DNA from 3 places in the Paenibacillus sp. GCM10027629 genome. Region 3 is predicted to be linked to each of the others. Evidence: riboswitches for the same ligand, from Rfam matches in the RefSeq annotation. Region 3 holds a riboswitch; each other region holds the start of a gene.
The links. A riboswitch is a leader RNA that binds a small molecule or an ion and turns the genes downstream of it on or off. The one in region 3 is predicted to bind ZMP and ZTP.

Region 1: another riboswitch for ZMP and ZTP. It lies ahead of ACFQZR_RS24155 (bifunctional 5,10-methylenetetrahydrofolate dehydrogenase/5,10-methenyltetrahydrofolate cyclohydrolase); the one in region 3 lies ahead of rpiB (ribose 5-phosphate isomerase B).
Region 2: another riboswitch for ZMP and ZTP. It lies ahead of ACFQZR_RS01095 (DJ-1/PfpI family protein); the one in region 3 lies ahead of rpiB (ribose 5-phosphate isomerase B).

Annotation. Positions count from the first base shown of each region.
Region 1 is NZ_JBHTGZ010000012.1:755,171-765,562, reverse strand. It holds gene ACFQZR_RS24165 (hypothetical protein) at 1-254, shown strand, start outside; gene htpG (molecular chaperone HtpG) at 330-2,207, opposite strand; ZMP/ZTP riboswitch at 2,420-2,505, shown strand; gene ACFQZR_RS24155 (bifunctional 5,10-methylenetetrahydrofolate dehydrogenase/5,10-methenyltetrahydrofolate cyclohydrolase) at 2,588-3,439, shown strand; gene ACFQZR_RS24150 (cyclodeaminase/cyclohydrolase family protein) at 3,442-4,077, shown strand; gene ACFQZR_RS24145 (class I SAM-dependent methyltransferase) at 4,325-5,074, shown strand; gene ACFQZR_RS24140 (GNAT family N-acetyltransferase) at 5,142-5,588, shown strand; gene ACFQZR_RS24135 (extracellular solute-binding protein) at 5,722-7,323, opposite strand; gene ACFQZR_RS24130 (carbohydrate ABC transporter permease) at 7,396-8,268, opposite strand; gene ACFQZR_RS24125 (ABC transporter permease) at 8,313-9,236, opposite strand; gene ACFQZR_RS24120 (helix-turn-helix domain-containing protein) at 9,478-10,392, shown strand, end outside.
Region 2 is NZ_JBHTGZ010000003.1:2-10,393, reverse strand. It holds gene ACFQZR_RS01135 (alpha-mannosidase) at 1-1,611, opposite strand, end outside; gene ACFQZR_RS01130 (hypothetical protein) at 1,640-1,894, opposite strand; gene ACFQZR_RS01125 (chloramphenicol phosphotransferase CPT family protein) at 2,067-2,663, opposite strand; gene ACFQZR_RS01120 (hypothetical protein) at 2,992-3,477, shown strand; gene ACFQZR_RS01115 (YxiJ family protein) at 3,633-3,986, opposite strand; gene ACFQZR_RS01110 (SDR family NAD(P)-dependent oxidoreductase) at 4,174-4,914, opposite strand; gene ACFQZR_RS01105 (epoxide hydrolase family protein) at 4,997-6,181, opposite strand; gene ACFQZR_RS01100 (helix-turn-helix transcriptional regulator) at 6,285-7,229, opposite strand; gene ACFQZR_RS01095 (DJ-1/PfpI family protein) at 7,594-8,166, opposite strand; ZMP/ZTP riboswitch at 8,225-8,304, opposite strand; gene ACFQZR_RS01090 (VOC family protein) at 8,506-8,970, opposite strand; gene ACFQZR_RS01085 (hypothetical protein) at 9,187-9,831, opposite strand.
Region 3 is NZ_JBHTGZ010000005.1:339,450-349,841, forward strand. It holds gene prmC (peptide chain release factor N(5)-glutamine methyltransferase) at 1-596, shown strand, start outside; gene ACFQZR_RS07490 (winged helix-turn-helix transcriptional regulator) at 1,069-1,425, opposite strand; gene hxlA (3-hexulose-6-phosphate synthase) at 1,566-2,198, shown strand; gene hxlB (6-phospho-3-hexuloisomerase) at 2,204-2,773, shown strand; gene spoIIR (stage II sporulation protein R) at 2,909-3,616, shown strand; gene ACFQZR_RS07510 (L-threonylcarbamoyladenylate synthase) at 3,695-4,876, shown strand; gene ACFQZR_RS07515 (manganese efflux pump MntP) at 4,996-5,556, shown strand; gene ACFQZR_RS07520 (low molecular weight protein arginine phosphatase) at 5,612-6,187, shown strand; ZMP/ZTP riboswitch at 6,240-6,321, shown strand; gene rpiB (ribose 5-phosphate isomerase B) at 6,473-6,925, shown strand; gene ACFQZR_RS07530 (TIGR01440 family protein) at 6,968-7,525, shown strand; gene ACFQZR_RS07535 (serine hydroxymethyltransferase) at 7,825-9,075, shown strand; gene ACFQZR_RS07540 (MFS transporter) at 9,285-10,392, shown strand, end outside.

The DNA.
Region 1 (10,392 bases), on a different contig from region 3:
CTATTGCTTCACCGAGTGTGAAATGGAATGATCGTGTGTACCATGAGACAACGGAAGAAGTGACGGATATCGGGGAAGAAATCGGTGAGATCGAAACGCAATCGACGGATGAGATGCTGGAAACCCCGAATAATCACGCGACTTCCTACCCGCCGGGAACCAAGTTGTTCGCCATCCAAGGCGTTGATACGTCAGAAGCGATTGCGATTCAAGCGAGTGAGTCGATGTACTATAAAGCGGTTACGAAATGGTAAATCCGTTCTTGACCCTATGTAAAAAGAGGAAGGCAGCTCCCATCATTGTGGGAACTGCCTTTTGTGTTACGGTTCTTACACCATGACTTTACAGATATCGTTCGTGAAGGCTACCGGATCTTGGATCGGCAATCCTTCAATGAGTAGCGCTTGGTGGTAGAGAAGATTCACATACAAGTTTAACTTCTCTTGATCCCCAGCATAAGCGTCTTTGAGCGATTTGAACACATCGTGGTTGACGTTGATTTCAAGAACCTTGTCGGCTTTTACATCTTGGTTGTTCGGCATAGCACTAAGGATTTTCTCCATCTCAATCGTGAGCTCACCTTCCGTAGAGAGGCAGACTGGATGGCTCTTCAAGCGCTTCGAAGCTTTGACGTTCTTCACTTTGCCGGCGAGGATCGTCTTCATGTGGTCGAACAAGGCTTGATTATCCTGTTCTTCCGCTTCTGCAGCTTTATCGTTCGCATCTGCTTCGATACCAAGATCGCCGCTGGATACGGATTTGAAGGCTTTTTCCTTGTAATTCATGATCATCTTGATTGCGAACTCATCGATATCATCCGTGAGGTACAAGATTTCGTAGCCTTTGTCCGCCACAAGCTCGGTCTGTGGAAGCTTCTCGATCCGCTCGACAGATTCGCCTGCTGCGTAGTAGATGTACTTCTGATCTTCCGGCATACGCGCGATATATTCATCGAGTGTAACCAGCTTCTTCTCGGTGGAAGAGTAGAACATCAGCAGGTCTTGCAGTGTTTCTTTGTTCATACCGTAGTCGCTATATACACCGTATTTCAGCTGTCTGCCAAAGGCTTTGAAGAACTGCTCATACTTCTCGCGGTCATCCTTCAAGAGGCTAGTTAATGCACTCTTAATTTTGTTCTTGATGTTCTTCGCGATCAAGCTCAGCTGGCGGTCATGCTGCAGCATCTCCCGGGAAATATTGAGGGAGAGGTCTTCGGAGTCGACCAAACCTTTGACGAAGCTGAAGTAGTCCGGCAGCAGGTCTGCGCATTTATTCATGATCAATACGCCGTTGGAGTATAGCTCAAGGCCTTTCTCATATTCTTTCGTGTAATAATCGAAAGGTGTGCTCTCTGGAATGTAGAGGATCGCATTATATACGACAGCACCGTCTGCACTGATATGCAAATGCTTCAGCGGCTTGTCGAATCCGTAACGTTTCTCCGCATAGAAATTATCGTAATCCTCGGCAGTTAACTCGTTTTTATTTTTGCGCCAGATCGGCACCATGCTGTTAATCGTCTGCTCTTCTTGGTAATCCTCAAGCTCTTCGCTGCCTTCTACTGGACGTTTTCCTTGCACATCCATCTTAATTGGGTAGCGGATGAAGTCGGAATACTTCTTGATGATGGATTTGAGGCGATATTCCTCTACATATTCATCGTATTGATCTTCTTCCGTATTCGGCTTGATGTTAAGGACAATTTCCGTTCCCACTGTAGTCTTATCGCATGGCTCAATTGTGTAGCCGTCAGCACCTGACGATGCCCATACATAAGCTTCATCGCTTCCGAAGGCTTTACTGTATACCTTCACTTCGTCTGCGACCATGAAGGCCGAATAGAAGCCGACGCCGAATTGACCGATGATGTTGTGTCCGTCTTTCGCTTCGTTCTCTTTCTTGAAGGCTAGCGATCCGCTCTTCGCGATCACGCCGAGATTGTTCTCAAGGTCTTCCTTCGTCATCCCGATCCCCGTATCAGTAATCGTCAGCGTACGAGCTTCTTTGTTCGCAGTGACCTTAATGAAATAGTTCTCTTTGTCAAAAACAAGATTGTCATTGCTAAGGGCCATATAGTACATTTTGTCAATGGCATCACTCGCGTTCGAGATTAACTCGCGCAGGAAAATTTCTCTCTGCGTATAGATGGAGTTAATCATCATTTCCAGTAATCGTTTGGATTCGGCTTGAAACTGCTTCTTAGTCATGAATAAATCTCCTTTCAAGGTTAAAAGTCAGATATGTGTTGCTGCTATGATTATGTAGTACGGCTGCAAGGGTGATTAGCACTCTGGATGAATGAGTGCTAATTCTTATTTCTATATACCATATTCCAAAATTGGGTGTCAATAGCGGAGGGTACGTCTCGTCTGAGAATCAAGGGGTGCATCTTAAGATCATCTCTGCTAAAATAAGAAAAAAAGCGGGATGTGACTGGCGAAAATGAGTGGAATGAACCACGAGGAAGCCTCCCGCTCTACCGATCCGTTCGCCTGGGGAAAAGTATTTGCAGAAGATTCGTATGGTACGAGTCTGCTGTGAATGCTTTTTTTTGTTTCTTATTTTATTCAAATAGGAGGTTGTCGAAATGACGACAATAATGAAGGCGAAGGAAGCAGCAGATCAAGTGTATGAGACCGTGAAGCAGCATGTAGGAGAATGGAAGGGGAAAGGGCACGAGCCTCGGCTAGCCGTCATCCTGGTGGAAGGGGATCCAGCATCCGCATATTATGCGCAGTCGAAGCAGAAGATTGCACAGCGGCTCGGGGTTGCATTCGATCTCTATGAATACCCGGAAGGGGTGCATGAGGAAGAGATTTTGCAGCAAGTCGCACGGTTAAATACTGACCCCAGGGTACACGGGATTATGCTGGAGCTCCCTCTGCCGAAGCATCTATCGGCGACAACCATCGTGAATGCGATTACACCATGGAAAGATATTGATGGGGTGACCCCGAGCAATCAGCGAGCGACCATTACAGGGGAAGTGGGACTCTATCCGGCTACGCCGCAGGCTTGCATTCAGCTCCTGAAGCATTACGGCTATCCATTGGAAGGGAAGAATGTGACCTTGGTCGGCCGAGGGCAGACGGTAGGATTGCCTTTATTCCATCTGCTTCAGCATGAACAAGCGACTGTGACGGTCTGCCATTCGAGAACGCCAGATATTGCGATGCATCTGCATCATGCGGATATTGCGATTGCAGCGGTAGGGCGCGCGCATATGATTCAACCGAATATGGTGCATGCGAAGCTCGTCTTCATCGATGCAGGCATTAATGAAACGGATGAAGGGAAGATTGTCGGAGATATTTCGCCTGACGTGGCTCAACATGTACAAGCCATATCTCCCGTACCTGGCGGCGTCGGGACGTTAACGACGGCCATTCTCTATCAGAATCTCATGAAGGCCATCCGTCTGCAGAAGGAGGTGCGTTAATCATGCGTACGAACCAATGGGATCAATCCATTCGGACTTTTATTGAGCAAGCCGGGAGTTCAAGTCCTACACCGGGTGGAGGCAGTGTCGCTGCGCTTGTTGCGGCATTAGGCGCCTCGATGACCTCGATGGTAGGCAACCTCTCGCAAGGCGAGAAATATGCAGCTTATCAGGAGCAGATTCATGAGACATTAGAGCGGATGAATACGCTCACGACAATCTATGAACAACTGCTTGCGCAGGATATGGATTGCTTCGAGCAGTACGTGGCCGCTCTCAAGCTGCCGCGGAACTCCGAATCGGAGAAAGAAGCACGTAAACAGGCGCTGGAACAAGCGACGATTCAGGCGATTGATGTGCCGATCCGTCTGATCGAAGCATGTCTTGCGGGGATGCGGTACGCGAAGGGAATCGCTGATTGTTGCAATCCGCATGTGCTCTCTGATCTAGGAATCAGCACGATCTTGCTCGAGGCTGCGGCACAATCGGCTTTGTTGACGGCTCAGATCAATCTAGTGTCTTTGACAGATTCGTCGTTACAACAGAAATATAGCGACACGATCACGCAATTAATGCGAGACATCGATAAGTTCAAGCAAGTGACGATGATCACGGTAAAAAGCCGAATGGGTGTGTAACGACCGTCCCGCTTACTTGAATATAAAGCACCCTACCGATTATACTTGAAGTATTCTTCCAAATTGAGGTGAACGGAACATGGCTTTCCAGATGATTCGAGGTAGATAGTCTCCGGGCTGGGTAACACGCGTACCAGCTATCAAGGGGGTTGTATGCCCTTTTGCATAACGGAGAATATCCACTAAGGTCTATTGGCAGGCTTTTTCGTTTGTATATGAATCATTTTGGAAGGTGGCAGAATTAGACATGAATGAACAAGAATATCGACAATTTTATGATCAGGTTGGTGCAATGAACGGCTGGGATTTCAGCAGGATGAAAGTGGTCTCGGAAGGGATACAGTGGGATCTCTACCAAGAAGTCACGGGGGTCTGCAGAAAGTCGGATCTCCTCCTGGATATCGGTACGGGTGGGGGAGAAGCGCTGTTAGCTATTGCGGATGCCGTACTACTCGCAATTGGCATAGATTGTTCATCTGGTATGATGAAGACGGCAGAGAATAACTTAAGACAAGCGGGGAAATCCAATGTACGCTTCCATCAAATGGATGCTGAGCGACTCGTTTTTCCAGATCGATTGTTCAACATCGTCTCTTGCAGACACTCTGAATTTCATGCGCAAGAGGTTGCTAGAGTACTAGCCGACGACGGAATCTTCTTCACGCAGCAGGTCAGTGAACGAGACAAATGGAACTTGAAGCAAGCGTTCGGAAGAGGGCAATCCTGGGGAATCTCGCATGGCACCTTGCAGCGTCGATATATCCAAGAGTTAAGGGACGCAGGCTTGAAGAACATTCAAGTGTATGAATACAATGCGACAGATTACTATAAATCCGTTCAAGATCTCCTATTCCTATTGAAGCATACACCGATCATTCCGAACTTCGGTCAGGACGAGACGGACTATATGCTTCTCTATCAGTTCGTAGAGGAGCATCAATGCGATCGAGGGATTCGAACGAATTCCGAACGATTTATGATCGTAGCACACAAATAATCAACCCCAAGATCCTCGATATGTAATCGATAACGGGGATCTTTATACATAACAGAGGAGATAAGCAATGATGATACGCAAAGCCATGACCGAAGATTGCCACAACCTAAGTAACCTAGCCTATCGATCCAAAGCGCACTGGGGATATTCCGAGGACTTCCTTGCGAAATGCAGAGATGATCTGACAGTAACCGAAGCCTATTTGGAGCAGCATCTTGTGCATGTCATGGAGCGAGATAACGAACTTATAGCATTTTATAGTTTCTCGGTCCAGGACAAGAAGCTGGATGCGTTGTTTATTGACCCGGAGCATATTGGGAAGGGGTACGGCAAGCAGATGTGGTCCGATCTGCTAAGCAAGGTGAAGGCGCTGCATATTGCAGAATTTACATTAGATAGCGATCCTTATGCCGAAGCGTTCTATGCCAAAATGGGAGCGAAGCGAATTGGAGAGATTACCTCTACCGTATTCCCCGATCGTAATCTCCCGCTGATGCACGTCTATGTTAAGTAGCTCGGGGAAGCCGTTATGTATATTCAGCAGAAAATTGCTGCGATGCAAGCGCAATACAGCCTCGGATGAGCAAACCAGCACAAAGCGCAAGCGAAAAAGCCACAACCGTCCGGTTGTGGCTTCTGTCTAAAAGTTATTTCCCGATATCATCCATATATTTGAGCCATTGCTTCTTGTATTCTGCCTGAATTTTGTCCAGCCCTGCTTGCTTGGCCTTCTCCATGAACAATTTCAAGCCGCCCTCAACATCACTAACAAGACCTACGTTAAGCGGGTATAGATATTGCTTTTCCACTTGTAAAACAGCTGCTTTCTCAGCTTGATATGGCGTCCAATCCTCAGGGAACCCTTGGAAAATTTCTGGTCTCGCAATTTTATCGAATTCATTGAACATGGCCAATACAGAATCAAAGCTCTTATCAAACAGCATGAACTCCGGATTTCTCCATGCCCAGCTCTGCATACCTTCTCTCGGGAAACCGCTCGACTGCGAGTCACCGACCATTTTATAATACTTGCCGTCCTCAACTTCGAAGTTTTTGCCTTCAATTCCGTATTGTGTCAGCCAATTGTATTTTTTATCCGTAACCAATTTTTCATAGAAAGCAAGCGCTCTCTCTGGATGCTTGCTGCTGCGCGGAATGGCAAACCCATTATGAATTGGATGTACCGGCGAAGCAAACCCTTTCGCATTTGGATAAGGGAAGTAACCTAGCTCCCAATCCGGGTGAGTCGATTTGATTTTGATGACGGAATCGTTGAAACGGTTCGGATTTTCGCCACCCAGAACAGCAGCTGCCTTACCGCTTGCAAATACATCATGCGCACTATCTTTTACATTCAGGACGTTCTTTGGCCAGTACCCTTTGTCAGCCCATCTTTTGTACATTTTCAAATCTTCAAGATGCTTCGGAGAACCCCAATAAGAAGTTATATCTCTTGGAGTATCATACATCATAATCTGACCATATGGAATGTTACCACTGCTGTTAATGACCTTGGTTGTTAATTGAAGGATTGCATCTGTTTGATACCCTTGATTATCGGCTAATGGAAGCATATTCGGCTCGTTCTTACGGATTCCGTCCAAATATTGCTCTAATGTTTCAATCGATTCAGGTTTCGGCAAGTTGTATTTCTTGCGCAAATCTTCTCTATAAGCAATACCTTCGTTAACATACTCTTTCCATGTTGCAGGAACGGTGTAAATCTTCTTGTCGACTTTGACTCCTTCCCACATGTCCTTCGGTACAAACTCATTTAATTTTGGCGCAGCTTTTGGCAGTAGATCGTCTAATGGAAGGAAGGCGCCTTTCTTCGCATAGGATTGATATTGCGTCCAGTCTGCTGTGAAGATCAGGTCAATCGGCTGTCCCGAAGACAACAGAAGCTTATATTTCTGTTCCCAGTCTGTCCATGTCGTAAAATTGAACTTCACCGTTGCGTTCAAATCGGCCATTGCCAGCTTGTTGATCTCTTCCTGAATGATCGGCAAATCCTTCGGCGCGTCTCCCAGCATGTAGAATTGAAGATCGACCTTTTCGGATGTATCGATCCCACCCGGCTTATTATCCTTTGAATCCGAAGTGTTGGCTGCAGTTCCGTTGTCCTTCGTCTGTGTACTGTCGGTCGTCGTATTCCCTGCGTCTTTCTCCTTACTGCCACCGCACCCTGCAAGCATACTTGCCGCGAGCGTCATGATCATGCATACCGAAATTATCCTACGCTTTACCATCCATATTCCCCCTATAATAGAATAATATATGTCAGCCGAATGCAAACAACAATAGATTTGTTTACTTCGGTACTAACCTTTAACTGCGCCAATCGTCAACCCTTTTACAAAATACCGTTGCACGAACGGGTACAGGAACACGATAGGTCCTGTAACGACAAGCGCCATTGCCATTTTGGTAGATTCCGTCGGAATTTCTTTAGCAAGGGTAACACCTGTGCCTGTTGCCATCTGCGATAAAAACAGCATCGTATTGACCGTATTGTATAAGTAGTACTGCAGCTGGTACATGCTTGTGTCATTAATGAACAGTGAAGATAAGAACCAGTCGTTCCAATAGGTCAGCGCCAAGAACAACCCAACCGTCGCTACGCCCGGCATGGAGAGCTTAAGCACAATGCTATAGTAAATTTTGAAATCGCCTGCCCCATCGATTTTGGCCGACTCGAATAATTCCTCGGGAACAGCTGATTTTATGAAATTTTTCATCAAAATGATGAGAAACGGCGTCATCAATCCCGGCAAAATAAGAACGGCGTATGTGTCTGCCAAATTGAAATATTTGGTGATCATGATATACCACGGTACAAGTCCGCCACCGAACAACGTGGTGAAATAGATGAAGAAAGAGAGCTTGTTGCGATACTTAAAATCCTTCCGTTGTAGAACATATCCCGTCATCGTTATAAGGAATAATCCCGTCACCGTTCCAACAACCGTCACAAATATCGTTACGCTGTAAGCTTTCAGCAGCTGATCCGGGAACGTAAAGATCATTTTGTACCCTTCTAGTGAGAACACTTGCGGGATCAAATGAAATCCGTCTCGGATGATGGATTCGTTCGATGTGAATGAACCCGAAATCATAAGTAGAAAGGGAAAGAGACAAGCAAGTGAAAACAGCATGATGATCAAATAGGCTGACGTTTTAAATAACAACGACATTCCGGCATTATTATCTTTCAAGGTAGTCCCTCCTTTATATCCGTCTAGAACAAGGCATAATCCTCGTTTATTTTTTTGATGATATAATTCACGGTCATAATGAGTACAAACCCGAATAGCGATTGATACAAGCCAGCTGCTGTAGCCATACCGATATCAAAATTCACCTTCAACGAGCGGTAAACATACGTATCGATAATGTCCGTGACATCAAACAGTAGACCGTTATTCCCTACGAGTTGATAGAATAGATCGAATTGTCCCTTCATAATGCTGCCAAGCGCAAATAACAAGAGGATCACAAAGGTTGGCTTAAGCATCGGCACCGTAATGTGCCAGATTCTCTGCATGATATTAGCTCCGTCAATTTTGGCAGCCTCATAATATTCGTCGCTGATCCCCATAATTGCGGCCAAATAAATGATCATACTGTAGCCGAGATTCTTCCATATATAAAATACCGTGATAAGAATCGGCCAAACCCAAGGCGTATTATAAATATCCACCGGTGCAATCCCCAGCGATTTTAAAACCTGATTGAAAAATCCCGATTCGAAATTAAACATGTTATAGGCGAGAACGCTAAGAAGCACAAAAGACATAAAGTAGGGCAAAAACATAATCGATTGGGTAAATTTCTTGAATAACTTGCCGCGAATCTCACTAATTAGAATTGCGATCGCAATAGCCAATACATTACCTAATATAATGAACACAACATTGTATCCGATCGTATTGATCGTTAGCTTCCATAATGCCCCTGATTGATATAGAAATTTGAAATTATCGAGTCCGACAAACGGACTTCCGAACAAACCGCCTGCAAAATCATAGCTTGTGAATGCATAATAAATACCGACCATTGGAAAATAGGAATTGATCAAGAAAAAAATAAGTGTCGGCATTAGCATTAAAAACATGACTTTATTTTTGTTCAATTCGTAAAAAAAGCCTCTCTTCTTTAACATGACCTACGGCCTCCCCCATATGAAGTGTGTTGCTTGCTATGTTCACAGTGTAGATTAGAGTGTTCGGACAAATATACTGTATCCTGCCGCATATCGCTGACAAAACTGCACTTTTCGGGAGTGAACTTTGTGTACTTTCATGAATCTTTTCTACATTTGCACCCTTTACGAATTCAATAATTGAATGCCATTAATTGATATTGTATACTTTCAGTACATATTGAAAGGGGTTTCATAACTGATGACTATTCCAGAGTCCAGGGAGCATAAGAAAGTATATACACGAATCCTAATGAGCTTTATTGGTTGTGTGATCCTTACTCTGCTCGCGACATCTACAATCTTGTACATGAACTTCGAGGATATTGCGCTCAAGCAAGTCTACCATGCCAATTCCAACAGTCTTGTCCAGATCAAGAACGAAGTATCTAAGATGACCGAAACCGCGACTTCCCTATCATCACAAATTTACAACGATTCAGCTGTATCGAAATTACTGTATTATGAGAATCCGAACATCTACGATGCGATCTTCGCACAGCAGCAATTGGATAATTATCGGGCATCATTGCCATTTATTGAATCCATCTATGTATATAACGCAAAATCCAAACAGTTCTACATCAGCTCACATAGCATGCGTAACGGAATCCAACCGAAAGCCGGGCTGGACGACGAAGGAATATTGAATATTTTCAATGATTTCAAAAAATATAAGCCTTTTCAGCCGATTCCGAGAACGTACAACATCGGTTCCATTGAGACGACCAAAGTGTCCAGCTACACCTACTTGTGCTACAGTGTCATCAACGATAATGACTTCTTAAATACAGCGGTAGTTGTCAACATTGCGGACTCTTGGCTAACTCAACGCGTGGAGCCAACGAATGGGAATCCTGCAGGGGAACAGACATTTATCATGAATAAGGACGGGATTTTGTATTCCAAAAACAGGACCAAGCCAATCCTTACCGATTTATCTGATCTAAGCTATATTCAGAAGATACTTACGGACACAGATTCCTCTTCTTATTTTGTAGATACGGTGAACGGAGTTCGTTCATTAATCTCTTACACGTCTCCGGATACGTTAGGCTGGAGATATGTTCGCATAACTCCTTATGACAACATTACACATGACATTAGCAAAATGCGT
Region 2 (10,392 bases), on a different contig from region 3:
CCAGCGACCAAGCTGCTTGTAAAGATGACCTGTTGTTTTATCCGTTACATCGAATGTGCCATCACTAGCAAATTGGACATGAATATAATCATTTTCCAACACATGCGAAGCCTGCTCCTGATCTGGTATGACGATTCCAACTTGATGCGGGCGAACGACATACGTGCTGTAGCCTAAAGCTGGTACTGTTGGCTGCCATTCAATCACGTACTTCCGACAATCAATACCGAGTGGTAAGTTAATCGGGCTCAAGGTGCGAATGCGACTATCCTGCTCAGCAACGATACGATAAGGAATCGATATCCCGTTGTGATCTTCAATCGCGAACTGCTGAACATCATCATCTGCATGGAAATAAAGCTCGGTTTGCACCACATCTTCTGCTTGCAACTGTGAGGTGTTCGCAAGGAACAGCTTCTGATCGTTAATTCCGAATGCACGATTATCCACTTGGTGAGCTAATACGTCCAACTTCTGCTCTAGTAGTGCTTCTCCTGCTTCTGTAATGGAGGCATAACGCTCCATCATGTGATCATGTACACCATCAGTACTGCAACCACAAATACTATCATGCGGATGATTCTTCATCCATAACTTCCATAAATAGTTCATGTAATCATAATCATACGGATCAAGGTCTAACATTTTGCACCAGCTAGAAATCGGCTCCAGCCATTTCTCTATTAGATCATGGCATCGTGCATCCGCCTGCTTGATGTACAATCGGCTTGACAATGTGCTTGCCAATACAGATTGATCATTGCCCTCACGCAGTTCATGATGAATTACGGGATATGAATCAGGTGCTTGCAGCATCTTCTCCCTGACAAGCTTTGTATAATGCGGTAATGTGCTATGCTCGATCGAATATTGATCCCCATAGTGCTGTCTTAGTTTATCGAGTGCTTCGGTTAGATTCTCTTGCGCTTCAAGGTGATCCACACCGTTCATGAGCAGATGATGAGGCAGTTTATTATAGAGAAGTTCCTTGTCCTTAATCATCTCAAACGTATTCAATAGATCATCCCGTTCTACAGGAAAGCGTTGCGCGTTATTGTACCAATTCGGCATAAATACACCTACTACTTCTGAGCCGTCCGGCGCTTTCCAGAACAATTGCGGACTGCCATGCAGCTGAATGTCATAGCCTCTGCCAAACACCACATTATCAATGCCGACTCCTTGCATAATCTGAGGGATTTGTCCGATAATTCCAAAGTGATCAGGGAAGTAGCCATTCTTCATTTCGCCCTCTAACATGCGTGAACGACGAATGCCTTCCATTAGATTGCGTACAGTGGACTCTCCACTCGTAAGATATACATCATTTTGTACATACCAAGGCCCTGTCAAGATACGCCCTTCACGAATAAAGCGTTCTAAGATTTCTTTCTTCTCTGGGCGAATCTCCAAGTAATCTTCTAATATGACAGTTTGTGCATCCAAATGAAAACAGTTGAAATTAGGATCATTAGTAAGTAGCTCTAATAAATTATCTACCAGCTGCACAAGTCGAAACCGAAATTGCTCGAACGTTAAGTACCACTCGCGATCCCAGTGGGTGTGTGATATGACATGAAATACAGGTTTATCGTTCTGACTACGTTCCATGTATCTTGGCCTCCTAATGACTAACAATCTATATAGCCGTGCATAACATACAGAATGAATAAGTTGCTTCTGCCTCACCAGGAGTCGTCTTCGTCTCCAGAACAATCGCTTCACCCAAGTGATCAAACGTTTCGATCGTTTCGGTCCAACTTGACCATCCAGCATGCTCGAAGGTCATCTCGACTTGCCCCTGCTGTCCTTTCCATACGACGCTTCCATCATTCAATTCAGGACAAATCAAACTGATAAAGGCTTCCCTAACGGTTAATGGAGTACCATTCATTCGGAAATAATCCGTCAGTTCAAGGCTCGCTCGTATTAACCATTCTTATGCTGAATCGAAGAGGTCGTACTTGGAATGAAGGAAAATACGCGCAGCTTCTAGAAATTGCGCGTAGTAGCCTTTACTTAATAAACATTGACTTTGATTAGCTGGTATCTGATGGATACGCCAACTAGGAAACACTTACATTTCTTTTACTTAATTTCTTAAATACCGAGTATTCCTTATTGGACTTAATAAAACTTAATATCTTTTCGGCGCATTCTTTTGGATTCAACGCTTCAGTATTTACTTCAAGGTCATATTCATCAATGCAATATACTTTGCTGAACTGTGAAGCTGCTAGTCCAATCTTTCTATCTCCTCTTGTTTGCTCTCTTCTTATGAGTTCTTCTTTCGAGCATATTACACCTACAAATAATGTAGGCTGATCACTAAATACATCAAGGCACTCATTAAACCACTTATCATTTTCGATTACGGTATCTGCTATTACATTCAAACCCATCTCTGAAAACAATTTTATAGTCGAAAAGTACATTGAAACTATGGGATCAAAAAGTATTTGTGCGACAACTTGATCATCTACTTCTCTTGTAGGTTCCATATTCGGAAATTTGTTGTTTATAAAATCATTGAAATTATGAAAAAAATCATCTATTGATAAGTGATGAAAAAGAATCTCTTTCTGATTGATCAGTTCCATAGAAATACTCGTCTTTCCTGAACTTGAAGTTCCGTTCATCAACACAATCATGCCTTGCTTCAAACGAATCACCCTCAAATATAAGATTTGCGTATCTTTCAGATAACGTCTTATTCACGAACTTCGTAAATAATTCCATATGTAGGGTATTCGCGAAACTTTTGAACTATCCTGCCCATTACTTGAATGAAAACGGCAGCTGATCGTTTGACCAGCTGCCTCTAATCATGATTCAAATATCGTGTCCCGTTAACGCAACACGCTATTCACTGAGGAATCTCCCTTATAGGCATCTGCACAATCATATAGTTATTAACCTACATACTGTAAACACAGGTTATTTGACTTTACGAATAGTGCATTATCTTTTTAAAGCAAAAGGAGATATTATATGACAAATTTTTATTCTTTTCACGGGACTATCACTATGATTAATGATTTTTTTACAGGTCAAAATGATGAAGGGTGTGTTAAATTAATATCTGTAGACAATGGATTGGGAGCATTAGTAAATTTCGTTGTGTCACCCAATACTTATTTTGTAGACCATGTAATGGTGTCAGTAGGAGATCAAGTGACTGGATATTATGACGGAAATGCACCTGCTCTTCTAATTTACCCTCCACAATATGAAGCAATTGTCATGGTAAAAAATAGCCCATATCAGAATGTAAAAGTAGATTATTTTAATACTGAATTGGAGAGCAGTGATGGACGATTACGATTAAATATTTCTCCATATACTCAAATCGTATTAACAAATGGGCAACAGTTTTCAAGAACCCCTGCGAACCGAGATCTAATTGTTATTTATGGACCTACAACAACAAGTATCCCCGCCATTACCACACCCTATAGAATTATAGTTTTGTGTTAGGGGGCATGCTGTCCACTGCAGAGGATGGAATAATATTCATAATTCCTTGGTTCAACTAATCTCCCCGTTAGCTTAATAAAACAATGAGCAGCTGCCGCAGCAAACTACTCCTTATTTCGTTTAACTAACGTGTCCCGTTAGTTAAATCATTTTCATTACGACAAATACTCCTGTAACAACATTCGAGCTTCCTCGAAGTTTCTATATTTTCTTCCAAATTCCTCATAATCAGCGATTCTATCTTCGAAAAACTTGTATTGTGGGAACCAATTAAAAAATGACATATTGAGTTTTTCGATTTGTTTTTGAGGAATCTCTGCTTTCTTTCCATCTAAGACGTAACTTACAGTGCCAGCAATATTCATACAGTATGTGTTAAAATCACCGACCAATGAGTTTTTGTCTTCGGTAAGTTTCAAAAAGTTTTTGCGAAAATCATCCTGTATTTTATCAGTATCCCTATACGGAAAGGGATTATCTAATTTGATGGTTCTCAATTTCTCAGTCATATTGTTCACGAAAACTCACCACCATTTCTTAGGTATTCATTAATTGAACAATGAGAGGAGCAGCTACCGCTCCTCTATCGTGTCCCGTTAGCGTAATAACTGTTGATTAGCTAACTTTATCAAATTCTCTCGGGTGTCTCATAAACGTACTTTGGCATTGGTAGTATCAGATGACACTGGACTCCAGTTACAGCCCCCCAGTAACAGGGGTATACGATCCGGTAACAAAACGCGAATCGTCGCTTGCCAAGAACGAAATAACACCTGCAATATCATCAGGTTCCGCCACACGCCTCAGTGGTGTGAAGCTACTAATGGTTTGTTTCTCTTCCTCTGACAAAAAGGCCGTCGCATCGGTTTGCACTAATCCGGGTGCAACCACGTTGGCTGAAATCCCTTGTGGACCGAATTCTTGGGCAATATAGTCGGAAAAGGTATTCAACCCTCCTTTTGCCGTTCCATGAGCGATCATGTAAGGCGAGGGATCCTTACCCAAACTGCTGGATACATAAATGATACGTCCGAACTTTTGTTCGATCATGAATGGAATAACGGATTTAGTCGTCACGAATGCTGCTTTTAGTTCATCGTTTAATTTCTGAGAGAACTCCTCCCAATTCATTTCGGCAAAGGGCTTCGCAGTGAAACTCATATTCGCGTTGCAGACCAATATATCAATTTTCTTAAAAGCTTCTAAAGTAGCGTCTACGAGCTTTGTAAATTGGTGTGAATCACGAACATCCGCCCGGAGAGCAATGGCTTCTCCGCCGCTGGATCGAATATCTGAGACCACCGCTTCAGCAGCATCTTGATTTTTTAAATAATTAACAACGACTTTCGCACCCCGTTGGGCCAATAATTTTGATGCAGCTCTTCCAATTCCTCTAGCGCCTCCGGTAACGATAACAACTTTCCCCTGTAGATTCATATTATTCTTCCTTCCATCTTACTATATAATTTCGAATGTTCTAACTTTAGATTCGAGCTTCATAACAACATTCCGGATAGTCTTAGCGAAGCTGACCAAAAAACTTTCGGATGTCATTAACTAACAGGTCAGGTGCTTCCATTGCCGCAAAGTGACCACCGCGATCGAATTCCGACCAGTGCACGACATTATGCTCACGTTCGACAATACCTCGGATCGAGATGTCTTTCGGAAAAACCGCAACACCAGTTGGAACCGTAGAGCGTTGAGCAGGCATGCCCCAGGATTTCGCCTCCTCTTTATAAATCCGTGCCGATGACCCTGCCGTTCCGGTCAACCAATACAATGAGACATTTGTTAGCATGTGGTCGAGATCAACGGCATCTTCCGGAAGATTTGCTGTAGGGTCTGTCCATTCCTTGAACTTCTCTACTATCCAAGCAAGCTGACCGACGGGCGAGTCAGTCAGACCATAGGCAAGCGTCTGAGGTCGTGTAGATTGTATAATCGCATAACCCGTTGTCTCATAGCTTTGTTGAGTCAACGTATCGTAGCGCGCTCGCTCGATTTCAGTTAAATCAAGCGATTCTGTGGGATCTCCGGACGGGAATGTTGTAAGCCCGTTTGCATGAATACCAATGACAGAGTCTGGCGCAAATCGTCCAAGCTCTGGAGAAACCATTGCCCCGGTGTCACCACCTTGAGCGCCGTAACGTTCATAACCTAGTCGACGCATCAGTTCAGCCCAAGCTCTGGCTACTCGATTAATGTTCCACCCTACCTCGGTTGTCGGTCCAGAAAAGCCAAATCCGGGTAGTGAAGGTATGACGACATGGAATGCATCTGCCGGATTACCGCCATGAGCACGGGGATCGGTGAGCGGTCCTATAATGTTCATAAACTCAACGATCGAACCGGGCCAACCATGTGTGATGATCAACGGCATTGCATCTGGTTCTGGGGAACGTACATGCAGAAAGTGTATGTTCTGTCCGTCTATGGTGGTGGTGAACTGCGGGAATTTGTTAAGAGATTCCTCGTGTTTGCGCCAGTCATATTTGGATCTCCAGTATTCCGCCAGTTCCTTGAGGTAATCAACGGGAATACCATAGTCCCAGCCTACACCGGCCAAAGCATCCGGCCAACGGGTGCGGGTTAAACGGTCTCGTAATTCATCAAGATCAGCCTGCGGAACATCGATACGGAAAGGCTTGATCTCAGTGCTCTGGTGGCCACTGCGTACAATTTGTTGTTCTGAATGAGTCATTTTTTGGAAAGCCTCCTCAAATTTCTTTGTATTTTCTTGTAACTGATTAATGTGTTCTCTCTATTTAAACTCATAATAAACCATGCTTATTGACAACAGTGTGTCAACAATCGATATAAAGTTTAGCTATCTCCAAAGCACTTTTCCGTACAGCTGCAGCAATATGCGAGGGTTCAAGAATGAACAAATCCGTTCTAAAATGAAGTAAAAAGCCGATTAACCAGTCGTTATCCGGGTATCGGACCCGAACGATAAGCGAACCATCGGGTTGCCGTTCAATTTCATCCGCATCAAAATGATCTTCTGCTGGAACCTTAGCCGGTCCTGTAAATCTAAGCACCAGATCGACCATCTTGGAATCGCGCTGCGGACCCCAATTTTCATTCAACTCAGACAGTGTCACCATTCGACGCTGGAACGTATCCTCAAGAATGAGTAGATTCCGGATCCGAGAAAGCCTGAACATGCGGTAATCATCTCGGTTTAAGCAATAACCGTGAAGATACCACGTGTAGCCTTTGAGCACCAGCCCCATAGGTTCAATACAACGTTCTGTTTCTCCCCCTTGTCCGTTGGTATATGTAAAACGGATCAGCCTTTTATCACTTACGGCTTTATGCAGCGTGTCATACTTGTTTCGTTCTGAAGAGCTGCTTTTCCACGGATTTAAGTCAATGATGACCTGATCAGCACCAGCCATACGACCTTGTTCTGCCTTCGAGACCAATGCGCCAACTTTGTCGAGCAGCCCGTCTAAATTTTGGTTGCTAAATGCCTGTGTAGATTGAAGGCCTCGCAAAGCTGTAGAGAGGGAAATAAGTTCATTGAATGAAAGCATTTGCCGATCCAATCGAAAGTTTTCCATGATTTCGAATCCGCCTTCTGCTCCCGTGTACGAAATAATGGGAATTCCTGCTAGATTCAATGATTCCAAATCGCGATAAATCGTACGCAATGAAACCTCCAGACGATCAGCCAATTCTTGGGCCTGTACGCGTTTGCGGTTTAATAGAAGGATCGTAATGGCCATAAGTCGCTCAAGTTTCACTGTTGTCCCCCCAATTCAATAAGGTAACTGGTTAATAAAATATTTCAGTTCCACGAATACGATGCTTTAACTCCTGCGGGTAATTAGGCTCTTACTTGTATAATAAACTTGCATTGTAGACAATAGTCTGTCAGGATTAGAAAGTTCACCAGTGTTTTGTTGCTTTTTTTTGAAACCACGAATTCAGATATCATCTTAAATGATCAAGCCCCAGTTAATAAAACCGGGCTCTAATACATCTACGCTTGATTGGCTTATTCCGTTATCCTGCCCGTTAGTTCAATAAAATGAGCAGACTGCGGTAGTCTGCTCAGCAATGTATAGTATTCAACTATCGTGTCCCGTTAGCGTAACGTGAAAACTTTTATCTTTTCGATATATAGTACGGGTAATCCATCTTTTCTTGAACTTTTTGAACAACTTCTTCATTAGTAAGCGATTCTATGAAATACAGACCCAAATCAATGGAAGCAGATACTCCTCCACCTGTAAAAATGTTACCATCTCTTACATAGCGCTCCTTAACAACTTCTGAGCAATAAGGTGTCAATAATTCATATGCAGATGGATTTGTTGTTGCTCTTTTACCATTTAGCATTCCAGCAGCACCCAGAATTAAAGCTCCCGTGCAAACAGACACCTTATATTCTACATTTAGTGCGGTCTGAATCCATGAGATAAAGTCAGTATCATTCCTGAGTTGCCTTGTAGACAACCCTCCAGGAATAAAAATCAAATCATATACCGAAAGGTCCGGGGAAACATGATTGATTTTCATAGTTAATCCTCTGTCATCGGTTATTTGTTCTTTGTTCGAACAAAAATCCCACGACACATTTTCTTTTGCTTTTAGAATTCCCATCCATGTTACAGCTTCATAAAAACCAACAAAATCTAAAGTAGTCATCTTATCAAACAAAATGTAAGCCATCTTCATTACTAAGCACCTGACCTTTCATCATGTGAAATAAAAAAAGTATCTGATTTAAGATCAAATACTTTGCCCAGGCGTACGGCGATATGAATATGTGCTCCCTCATGGTTATCCACGTTTACGCCAGTTGCACATACCAGATATTTACTATATTGTATTCTGGAAAATCATATAAATCAATCACGTATTCTTAATTAAACTGCCAGTTGGTTAAGAAAAGGCAACCGATCACAAGTAGCTGGCTGCCTTCAAATTCTTTATTGAGCTATCGTGTCCCGTTAGCGGAATAATCTGTTAACTTCAGACGGTTGGAACTTCAATGAATTACTAAAACAGTTACTACTAATTTTGTGATTTTTCGGACTTTATCATTTCGTTCCACTCACTTAAATAAACTGCATATCCCAAATTTTTAGGTTCAGACGTCAACCATGAAATAAACTCTAATTCGTTACCATCAGGATCGTTAAAATAAATAGCTGCCGCAGGCATCCATGTATGTACAATTGGCTCAATTGGTTCTTTTCCAAAAGCTTTAATGGGTTCAAGACCTCTTTCTCGTAGCCAGTCAATTGAATCCTTTAATAAATCCAAATCAGTCCCAAAAGCAAAATGTCTTTTGCTAACATCACTTCCCTTTGGAACTTCCCAAAGACCAAGTAATTGACGTTCCTTTCCAATATAAAAAAATGCAATTCCTCTTTCCTCAATTAATAATGAAAGTTCCAGTCCCAACTTGTTATAAAACTCAATAGAAGCATTCAAATCTTTAACTTGTAAATGAGTCTCGTATAGATTCTTAATCATAGCTCTGCTCCTTGAACAGGTTAATGGTATGCTGTCACCTGTACGTAATGTAGCTATCGTGTCCCGTTAGCTTAATACGTAGAAATTAGAGTATACATCTAAAATATCAATTGTTGTCCTACAAGTTTCTAGGTTCAATATATATAATAATTGGACCAAGCCTTCCATCGTTTTTAGTTTTGAAGGTAGCTGCAACAAATTTATCTTTATCTGATTTCAAATTACTACTCCCCGTTTTGAGAGAACCCGATCCATTTCATCAAAATGTTCTTTGTTGCTTGAAGCATAGATCAAATCAAAACTATCGTTATTTTTCATCACTGTTATTATGCTGTCATCGTAATTCCCATAAAATTCGATGCCAATCCAATGCCGAAAGGAAAAACCTTTATTATTAAAATTTTCACGAATAAAATCCAAGTCGGTTTGTTCAATGGAATAGAACGATTCACAGCCGTATTCAAGAGCGAATACGGTTTGCAAATAGGCCATCGCATGAAAAAAATCGGTCAATGTTTCAAAATCTTTTTTCCATACCTTTTCATCGTAACTCATATAGACAGGGGGATTGGACCTGGATAAATCGTTCTTATGGATTCCCCAAACACAGACACGTTGATTCTCGCAATAAAAAATTAAATATTCGCTATGTTTGAAGTATTGGAGTTGCTCGGGTTTGATCAAACTATCTTGCGTATGATTCAGCCGCTCGTCTTTACCGAGTTCCAAATAATAATCTATAAACACCTGGGGCAATTCACCAAAATTATTTTTAATGGTTTGTATCTCGTCATGACTAAACCCATTTCGTTTCGTAATATGAAACAGCTTTTTAATCATTGTAAAATCAGTCACCCGCATCACACCTTATCCTTGTATAATACTCCATCGATTGACTTAAGAATATTCCAAGTCGGTCTCCTTAACCATCAAGAGAGCATATTACACACCCATTTTACCATATCTTTACTCCACTATCCTCCCCGTTAGCTTAAAGAAATGAGCAGGCTCGGCAGCCTGCTCAATAATGGTTTGTTTATTCAACTAATCTGCCCGTTAGCTCAGTTCAAACTTGCTTCAGCCAATCCACGGAGTGATTAATCATCTCTCCTATTATGACTGACCTTGTCCAGATTTTACGTCGCCGTGCATCCCAATCCAACAAAAAAAGAAAGGTCGCCCCTCCTCTATAAATAACAAATGATAATTTCCAGGATAATCAATAACATATAATTGCTCTATTGATGTTCCCCTACGGTAACTGTTATCCCAATGTCATCTTGTGGGGCAATAATTGAAACGATCCCCCCCTCTGAACTAGGAAAAGGACGAAGCTCGATCTCACCTTAACCTTCACGTAGACATCATATAACGTGCCAGGCTTCAGATGAGAGAAATCCCAATTCATATACTGAATATTCC
Region 3 (10,392 bases):
TATTGATTCCGCGGCCGGAGACGGAACTGCTCGTCGAAGCGATCGTGAAGGAGGGGCGCCGTCTCTGGCCTGACGGCGCGCCGACGGTCTGCGACATCGGCACCGGAAGCGGAGCGATTGCGGTGACGCTGGCGGTTCAGTGTCCGATGTGGCAGGTTAACGCATCGGACATCTCGGGCGCTGCGCTGGCTGTAGCGCAGCGCAATGCAGCGCGCCACGGCGCAGCGGCGCGCATCGCATGGCACAGCGGCGACCTGCTGGCGCCGCTGGAGGGCATGAGATTGGACATCCTGGTGTCCAATCCGCCTTACATCCCCGCGGAGACGATCGCGGGGTTGCAGCCCGAGGTGCGCGACTTCGAGCCGCGCACCGCACTGGACGGCGGTACGGACGGACTCGATCCGTACCGCCGTATGCTCGCGCAGCTGCCGCTGCTGGCAGCCGTGCCGCGCGTCGTGGGCTTCGAGCTTGGGCAAGGCCAAGCTCGTGAGGTCGCCGCCTGGATGGAGGCGGCGGGGCATTGGGACACGGTGTACATCGTGTCTGATTACGCGGGCATTGAGCGGCATGTGATCGCGGTGCGTGAGCAAGCATAAGCATGTTATGAACGGTATGTAAGAAAAAGGGGCTGTCCCACATTGTTCGTATGGAGTGGGAATGCCCCGAATTTAAGCGAAAGGACCTCAAACTCCACTGTTATGTGGGGCAAGAGGTCTTTCTTTTTAATAAACAATATTCAGCACTATGTGGGGGCGCATCGTCTTGTCTAACTTCACACGATGTCCGTCACGCAAGCTCTATACTGGATTATTGCACTAATTTCCGCACGATTTACCTCAATATGGTGCCTATGTTGGAAAATTGCACTGTAGCTGTTGAATTTCAAAGTTATATCGTAGGAATTAGCCTACGTATCCTGTAAATATCCAACATAGGTGCGTAATAGGCACTTATCTGGTGCTCTATCCTGTAAATATCCAACTTAGGCCACACAGCAGGGGGGACGTGGTATCCCCATGGCCTTCAGATGAAGATCTTTAAATGCATAGGGTAGAGGATTTCACCGCCTCAGTCCTTCCACACCACTTCTTCGCCATACTCCTTGCCCCACTTGTACATCATCTGCAGAATCGGCATCAAGCTCTCACCATAGGCCGTCAATGAATATTCCACACGCGGCGGAACCTCGGCGTATACTTTGCGGGTGACGAGTTGATCCTCCTCCAGCTCACGAAGCTGATTGGTCAGCATTTTTTGCGTAATCGAGGGGATGCGCTTCTTGAGCTCGCTGAAGCGCAAAGTGCCATCTAGTCCCATATGCCAGAGGATGATGAGCTTCCATTTGCCGCCGATGACCGCTAAGGTAAGCTCCTTTTCACAGTTAATTTCCTTGAGATTAATTCGTTCTTTGAGTTCTGTCGCCAAGGCGGTTCCCTCCTCCATTAGTATCCTTCAAGTAACTACACCACTTCAAAGTGCGTACTTCCTTTTTGATCCGTCTGACTCTAGAATATACCTAGTTTCCCGAATAAACAATCATGGATATTATGGAGGTATATAACATTATGGAATTACAATTAGCGCTGGATCTCGTGAACATTCCTGAGGCAATCGAAGTGGTACGTGAGGTTGAAGCATTTATTGATATCGTAGAAATTGGCACACCTGTTGTCATTAACGAAGGTCTTCACGCGGTAAAAGCGATGAAAGAACAGTTCCCGAATTTGAAAGTATTGGCTGACCTTAAAGTCATGGATGCAGGCGGCTACGAAGTGATGAAGGCATCTGAAGCGGGAGCGGACATTATTACGGTGCTTGGCGTATCCGATGACTCGACAATTAAGGGCGCTGTGGCTGAAGCGAAGAAACAGAACCGTAAAGTGATGGTCGACATGATCAATGTCAAAGACATGGAGACACGTGCACAAGAAATCGACGCAATGGGCGTAGACTACATCTGCGTGCACTCCGGTTACGACCACCAAGCGGAAGGCAAAAACTCATTCGAGGAATTGAATGCCATCAAACGCGTCGTCAAACAGGCTAAAACGGCTATCGCAGGCGGCATCAAGCTCGATACCTTGCCAGAAGTGATTCAAGCGAACCCGGACCTCGTTATCGTTGGCGGCGGGATCACAAGCCATGCGGATAAGAAATCAGTGGCTGCCGAAATGCGTCAATTGATTCAGCAAGGGTAACGCCGATGTCGATGCAGACAACGATGCAGAGCTATGCGACAGGAATTCTAGAAGAGCTCTCACGCACCGTTCAAGCGGTGGATGAAGCATCCGTGAACGCCTTGATCGCTCAGATTGTTCGTGCAGATCGGATCTTGGTTGCGGGTGCAGGTCGGTCGGGATTGATGATGCGTGCCTTCGCGATGCGGCTCATGCATCTCGGATTTAACGCTTATGTTGTCGGGGAGACGGTGACCCCGGGCCTCGGGGAGAATGGGCTGCTCATTATTGGTTCAGGATCGGGGGAGACGAAGAGTCTCGTTGCGATGGCAGAGAAGGCGAGAGCCATTGGCGCATCTGTCGCGGCTATTACGATTCACCCGGGATCAACCATTGGCGAGCTTGCACATACCATCGTTCAAGTACCGGCAGCGTCTAAGGAGAATACCTCTCTGGCGCGTGCGACCATTCAGCCGATGGGGGCTTTGTTCGAACAGTCGCTGCTGATTATATTTGATGCGATCATCCTGCAGTTGATGGGCATCGGAGAAGTTGATAATACGGCGATGCTCGGGCGGCATGCCAATTTGGAATAGGGAAAAGGGACGCGGTTTTGCGTCCCTTTTTTGCATGGATTTATTTTTCATAGAATGCTAGGTTGATAGGTTTATCCCCCTCTGTTCTGGACATACTGAGAAATACCAAAGGATAGAGCGGGGAGGCTTCATCACATGGCAAATCTTATTCAGATTCTTAAGAAAAAAAGCACTTATTCGATCATGATTATTCTTATTCTATTAGGTTGGTTCTTAAATCTGGTAGGTTCGGCAGCTGTCGTATCGGCGGCTTCAACAGAAGTAGGGACAATGCAAGAAATTCCGAAAGAATCAATCCGGCTGCGCATTCTTGCGAATTCGGATTCGGCGTTCGATCAGAAGGTTAAGCGTGAGATTCGCGATAAAGTCGTAGATCAAGTGAACACTTGGGTAGCGACATTAGAGGATCCACAGAGTTTGAAGCAAGCGCGTGCGAAGATTAAGGAGCACCTATCCGATATTGAGAAATTGGTGGGCAAGGAGTTAGTGGCTCGCGAGCAGGATTACGGGTATAAGGTTGAACTCGGCGTGGTGCCTTTTCCGACGAAGATGTACGGGGATCAAGTCTATCCTGCTGGGGATTATGAGGCTCTACGCATTACACTGGGTAAAGGGGAAGGGCAGAACTGGTGGTGCGTGTTGTTCCCTCCACTTTGCTTCATCGATGCAGGGACAGGAGAGGCTGTTGCACAAGCTGCGGATACGGAAGGTGCGCCGCTCGTGGCTGATGGAGGATCGACATCGGCGACTCCAGCGGATGGTGGCGGAGAGACGGAAGTACGCTTCTTCTTATGGGATTGGATTGTCAAAATATTCGACTTTATCGCCGGGTTGTTCAGCTAGAACGGTTGATTGTCAAATTGTGATATAATAAAGGTTAACTTATTAGTAAGGAACTGAGCGCTCATGCAATCAAATGAAATGATACGCAACACATCATATTGGGAAGTTCGAGATCTTGAGACCTCAACTGAGGCACTGGATGAAGCGGCGCAGATTCTCGCATCGGGCGGGACGGTCGCTTTTCCGACGGAGACGGTATATGGGCTTGGTGCAGATGCGCGAAGTACAAGTGCGGTCGAACAGATTTTTGCCGCTAAAGGAAGACCATCGGACAATCCGCTCATTGTACACATCGCGGATATTGCGGACCTAGACATGCTCGTCTTTCCGTACAATTCAACGGCACGTCAATTGATGGACCGATTCTGGCCCGGACCCCTCACGATCGTATTGCCTGTACGTCCAGGCGTCATCTCCCCCCGCGTAACTGCGGGGTTATCGACGGTTGGCGTGCGCATGCCGGCGCATGATGTCGCACTCGCGTTGATCGCGCGTGCAGGCTGCCCGGTCGCGGCACCAAGCGCGAATCGCTCAGGGCGCCCAAGCCCGACGCTCGCCGCGCACGTGCGCGAAGACCTCGCGGGCCGCATCGACGGCATCGTCGATGGCGGGCCGACAGGCGTCGGCGTCGAGTCGACGGTCGTCGAGCTTATCGGCGACCGCGTCAACGTGCTGCGCCCGGGCGGCGTCACGGTCGAGGCGCTGCGCGAGGTCGCGGCTGAGGTCACGATCGACCCGGCGCTCACGCGTACGTCCGACATCGCGCCAAGCGATGCCATCGCGGCATCGTCGGAGCAGATTACGGACGCGAGTCGCCATGCTGGCGACAGTGCCTTAGCGCAAGGCACAGCGGAGCACGCCGCTCCTGCGGACGACGCAGGCCATACCCCACGATCGCCGGGGATGAAATACGCGCACTATGCGCCGCGCGGGACCATGAGCATCGTCAAGGGAGATGCGCCGGGACAAGTCTCGGCTTGGATTCAAGCCGAGCTCGATGCTGCATCGCAGCGCGGGGAACGCAGCGGCGTACTCGCCTTCGACGAGCATATCGCCGCGTATCGCGCGGATGTCGTCGTCTCCTGTGGCAGCTTGCATGCGTTGGAGCATGCCGCGCAGCGGCTGTATGCCGCGCTGCGTGAATTCGACGAGCAGGGCGTCACGTTCATTCTCGCCGAAGCTTGTCCGGAAGACGGGATTGGCCTTGCGGTCATGAACCGGCTCGTGAAGGCTGCAGGTCACCGAATCATCCAGCTCTAAATTGGTTATTAATCCCTGTTCTACTGCGTTGTTTCCCCTTGTCCCACAATTTCAATGTATCTTTCCGGCCCTGTCCGCATATGGTTGTACAAGATCATATGGACAATGGAGGAACGTGGATGGAAACGGGCATAGCAATTTGGGGCGAGCTAATCACCATACTGGTCATGGCCGTTGCGTTAGGGTTTGATGCCTTCTCGCTCGGACTGGGTATCGGTATGAAAGGGATTCGCGTGCGAGAGATTATTAAGATCGGGGCCGTTGTTGCGATCTTCCATATCTTGATGCCGCTAGCTGGGTTGTACATGGGGCGGTATTTGGGGGCGCTGCTCGGTAATGTTGCGACGCTCGCTGCAGGTGGGCTGCTGCTATTGCTCGGTGGACATATGATATATAGCTCCCTGCGGGGAGATGCCGTTCAATCCATTGATTATCGCAGCAGTTGGGCGATTGTTTTATTTTCCCTCTCCGTGAGTATCGATTCCTTCTCCGTAGGTGTATCCTTAGGCATGTTCCCTATTAACTTATGGCTGACGATTTTATCCTTTGGACTGTGCGGCGGGATTATGTCGATCCTGGGGCTCATGCTTGGCAGCCAAGTTAGTCATCGTCTAAGCGAATATGGCGAGGCGTTTGGCGGTGTTATTTTATTTACATTTGGCGTATTATTTATTTTATAATTTGAATTCGATGAGACGAATTTAATCTAGCAAGCAGAAAGGAGATGAGCGTGTGATGAACATCTTATTCGTATGCACCGGGAACACATGCCGGAGTCCGATGGCAGAAGCGTTGCTGCGCAAGCTTGCGAAGGATGCAAATCTGGATATCGAAGTTCGTTCGGCGGGTGTTGCAGCGTCGCAGGGCGCGTCCATCTCGAGAAATGCGGTTACGGCTTTGCAAGACCATCAGATTGCTGCTGCGGGAGCTACGTCTACCCCGCTGACGGGTAGCGAAATCGAATGGGCAGATCTGATCCTGACGATGACGAGCGGACATAAGCAGCACGTTGTTCAACAGTTCCCTAGCTCGATTGAGCATACTTATACGCTCAAGGAATATGTGGAAATGGACGAGCAAGTCATTGCAGATTTGATTACGCTTGAAGAGCGCATTGCTGACTGGCAGATGAAGCATGCTTTAGGTGAGCCGATTCCGGATTCGGACCGAGCAGCCATTATTGCGCTGCAACAGCGCATTCCCAGCTTTGATATAAGTGATCCGTATGGCGGTTCTCTGGGAGAATATCGTCATTGCTTGGCCGAAATTCATAGCGCATTATTGAAGCTGCTGAAGCGTGCACAGGGTTGAAAATGCCCCATTGATTTTCATGATCGTTTGAGATATGATGATCCTATCGAGACAGATCCGATGTAACTGGCGACGAAGTGGATATTACCACGGTGGAGCATCGGAACATACGGCCGGTCGCCTGGGCAAAAGAGCAAAGACGTGAATTCGACGCGTCATGCTCTTTTTTTCGTTTTTTCCCCACAAATTAGGTATACTATAAGAGGTTGTTCAAAAAGTCAGCCGGTTTTTTGAACACATATTATTATGGAAAATGATTACGATGGGGTAGCAGGAGGAACGACTATGAAAATCGCTATTGGCGCAGACCACGCAGGAACGCTTCTCAAAGACGGGCTAATTCAAGTTATACGTTCATTAGGACATGATGTGGAAGATCTCGGTTGCAATTGTACGGATTCAGTTGATTATCCGGATTATGCGATTGCTGTATGTGAGCAAGTAGTGAAGGGGCAAGCTGATCGTGGAATTCTTGTCTGTGGGACAGGGATTGGCATGAGCATCGCAGCGAATAAAGTTCCGGGTATCCGTTGTGCATTGGTGCATGATCTTTTCTCTGCAAAAGCAACGCGTGAACATAATAATACGAATGTACTTGCAATGGGTGAACGCGTGATTGGTCCTGGACTAGCCGAGGAAATTGTGAAAGTATGGCTGGAGACACCTTTTAGCGAAGGTCCACGCCACTTGAACCGTGTGAACAAAGTGAATCAAATCGAGCAGCAATATCGCTCCTAGAAGACTCTTTTTCAGTGGAAGAAGTGAAAGGGGACGGTTACGATGAATCAACAAGAACAAGAATCTATTCAGCAGCAAGTCGAGCAGATCCTACGTGAGCTTGTCGAGGCAGCATCGATTCGAGCAGGCCAGATCGTCGTGATCGGCACGAGCACCAGCGAAGTCGTAGGTCAGCGTATCGGGACGAGCGGTGCCGAGGCGATAGCAGCCGAATTGTATGCTGGGCTTGAGAAAGTTCGCAGTGAAATCGGCTTCTATCTCGCCTTTCAATGCTGTGAGCATTTGAATCGAGCGCTTGTCGTCGAACGCGCAGCAGCAGAATACTATCGGCTCGATGAGGTGTCCGCGGTACCTATTGTGAAAGCCGGCGGTTCGATGGCGTCATATGCGTATCGTCATCTTACGGAGCCATGTCTCGTGGAGACCATCGAAGCGCATGCGGGGATAGACATTGGGGAGACGCTCATTGGTATGCATTTGCGCCGCGTCGCTGTTCCTGTACGTCCATCGATTAAGCAGGTGGGGCAGGCTCGCGTGACGATGGCCCGAACGAGGCCGAAGCTTATCGGCGGCGAACGAGCAGTTTATACGTGTCTTTAGAGGAAGTTCAAAAAATCAACTTTTAATCACGAAGTGATTCAAGAAGTGGGTTCGACATCGAATCTTGCGTTCATACTAGAAGAGCATATGCTTTCGAAGGATGTTTCCTTTGGAAACATTGAAGATGCTCATGTAGGTTTCTCCTACACTGCGCTTCTCCTTAAAGTTTTGCGTAGCAAAACTCGCTACGAAAGCATATGCTTCGCATTCTCGCAACCTTCTCGGTGCTGAAAAGCCGACTTTTTGAACCACTCAATATATTGGAGCCTTGCTCCGCTAATCATGAGGAGGAATTGGAAATGGTAGATCATTTGAGACAGGCAGACCCTGAAGTATTAAAAGCAATGGACTTGGAGCTTCAACGCCAGCGCAACAACATTGAGTTGATCGCATCAGAGAACATCGTGAGCGAAGCGGTTATGGAAGCGATGGGAACCGTTCTTACGAATAAATATGCAGAAGGCTACCCAGGCAAACGTTATTATGGCGGTTGTGAACATGTCGACATCGTGGAAGATATCGCTAGAGACCGTGCCAAAGAATTGTTCGGTGCTGAACATGCCAACGTGCAGCCTCACTCGGGCGCACAAGCGAACATGGCAGTATACCTAGCGGCATTGCAACCTGGCGACACGGTTCTTGGTATGAACCTTGCGCATGGCGGTCACTTAACGCATGGTAGTCCGGTCAATGCATCCGGATTACTCTATAACTTCGTAGCATACGGCGTATCCGAAGAAGATTTCCGCATTGATTATGATGATCTGCGCAAAGCAGCATTCAAACACAAACCTCGCATGATCGTAGCAGGTGCAAGTGCGTACCCACGCATTATTGATTTTGAGAAAATCGCAGCGATTGCTAATGATGTAGGCGCATTGTTCTTCGTCGATATGGCGCATATTGCAGGTCTAGTGGCTGCAGGATTGCATCCTAGCCCAGTGCCTCATGCACATTTCGTAACAACAACGACGCACAAAACATTGCGCGGACCTCGCGGTGGTATGATTCTTTGCCGCAAATCATGGGCACAAGCAATTGATAAAGCGGTATTCCCAGGTTCGCAAGGCGGACCACTTATGCACGTGATTGCTTCGAAAGCTGTTGCGCTTGGTGAAGCATTGCAGCCATCCTTCAAGACTTACGCACAGAACGTGGTTAACAACGCACAAGCGCTAGCTGCCGGATTGGTAGAAGAAGGCTTGAACTTGGTGTCCGGCGGAACGGATAACCACTTGATGCTGATTGATACACGCAACTTGAACATCACAGGTAAAGATGCAGAGCATGTGCTAGACTCCGTGAACATTACTGTGAACAAAAATGCGATTCCATTTGATCCAACGAGCCCATTCGTAACAAGTGGTATTCGTATCGGTACACCTGCGGCAACGTCCCGCGGTATGGATGAAGCAGCAATGAAGGTAATCGCGAAAGTGATTGCCATGACATTGAAGAACCCGAAAGATGAAGCGGTATTGGAAAAAGCACGTGGCATGGTGCGTGATTTGACAGCACAATTCCCGCTTTACCCGAACTTGAAATACTAATCTTAATAAGTAGATTGAAGACCGGCTCCTAATCTTTAGGGGTCGGTTTTTTGATTTTTTAGCATGATAGCACTTAAGATACGGGGTCCCTGCAAAGTACCTGAATCAGCATCGGAGTAGAAGCCCCGGATTGTGGGGGATTTTTGTGGGGATGAAATTTATTGACACGTCAGAACCCTTTCGCTATGCTGTCAAAAACAGGAGGACGGGTGAAGCGGTTGGAGAACCAACGAAGAATACAAGCGCTTGCATGGATTACTGCGATTTGCTTATTAGGGGATTCGATGCTCTACGTTGTGCTCCCCATCCATTGGAAGGAAATCGGCTTGTCCTCGTTATGGGAGGTCGGTATACTACTCTCTGCGAATCGATTGATTCGGCTGCCGCTTAATCCGTTGATTGGCTGGTTGTACCGTTCCATCTCCACTCGTACGGGGGTATTGCTTGCCGTTAGTCTCGCAGCGATTACGACAGCCTCTTATGGCATAGTCGGAAGCTTCTGGGTGCTTCTCTTGATGCGGATATTATGGGGCATTGCTTGGAGTTTCTTGCGTCTCGGAGGATACTTGACGGTGATGCAGCTCTCCGATTCGGGGAATCGGGGGCGATATATTGGTACATATAATGGAATTTCAGGTATTGGCGGTCTTGTCGGCATGTTGGTGGGTTCCTTTGCAGTCGATCTTTTCGGTATGCAAGCTGTATCGCTCATTTTTGGCGCGATTGCCCTGCTGAGTATTCCTTATGTCATTCGTCATATCTCAGACTCACGAATTGAGATCCACACGGATCTATCGAAGGGTGCGCCGAGAGTGAGCCCATGGAGTGTGCCAACCGTGTTATGGATGCTCGTCACGGGTCTAGCGACAGCGCTAGTCTTCCAAGGAATGTTCAATGCCACGCTAAGTCGACTCATTCAAGTGCATGAATCCATGTTCGTGACGATTGGGGTCTTTACGATTGGAGCAGCTTCGCTTACAGGTATCCTGCAAGCCATTCGTTCGAGCTGGCAGCCGTGGCTGGCGCCCCTGATTGGCAGAGGCTTTGACCGCGCAGCACGTCCGCATCGCGTCGTTGCTGCTGTACTGCTCGCGTCGGCGTGTCTGCTTGCCATGATCCCGATGCCAATGCCGTTTGGCCTCTGGATCGTATTGCTGCTCGGCCTGCAGCTGGCCATTAGTGTTGTCACCACCGTCGTAGATTCGTTTGCGACCGAGGTCTCAGCCTCGCAACCGTCGAAAGTGGCCATCATGACAGCCTATACCGTAACGACGGATCTAGGAGCCTCGATTGGGCCAACGCTTGCCTACACCTTGG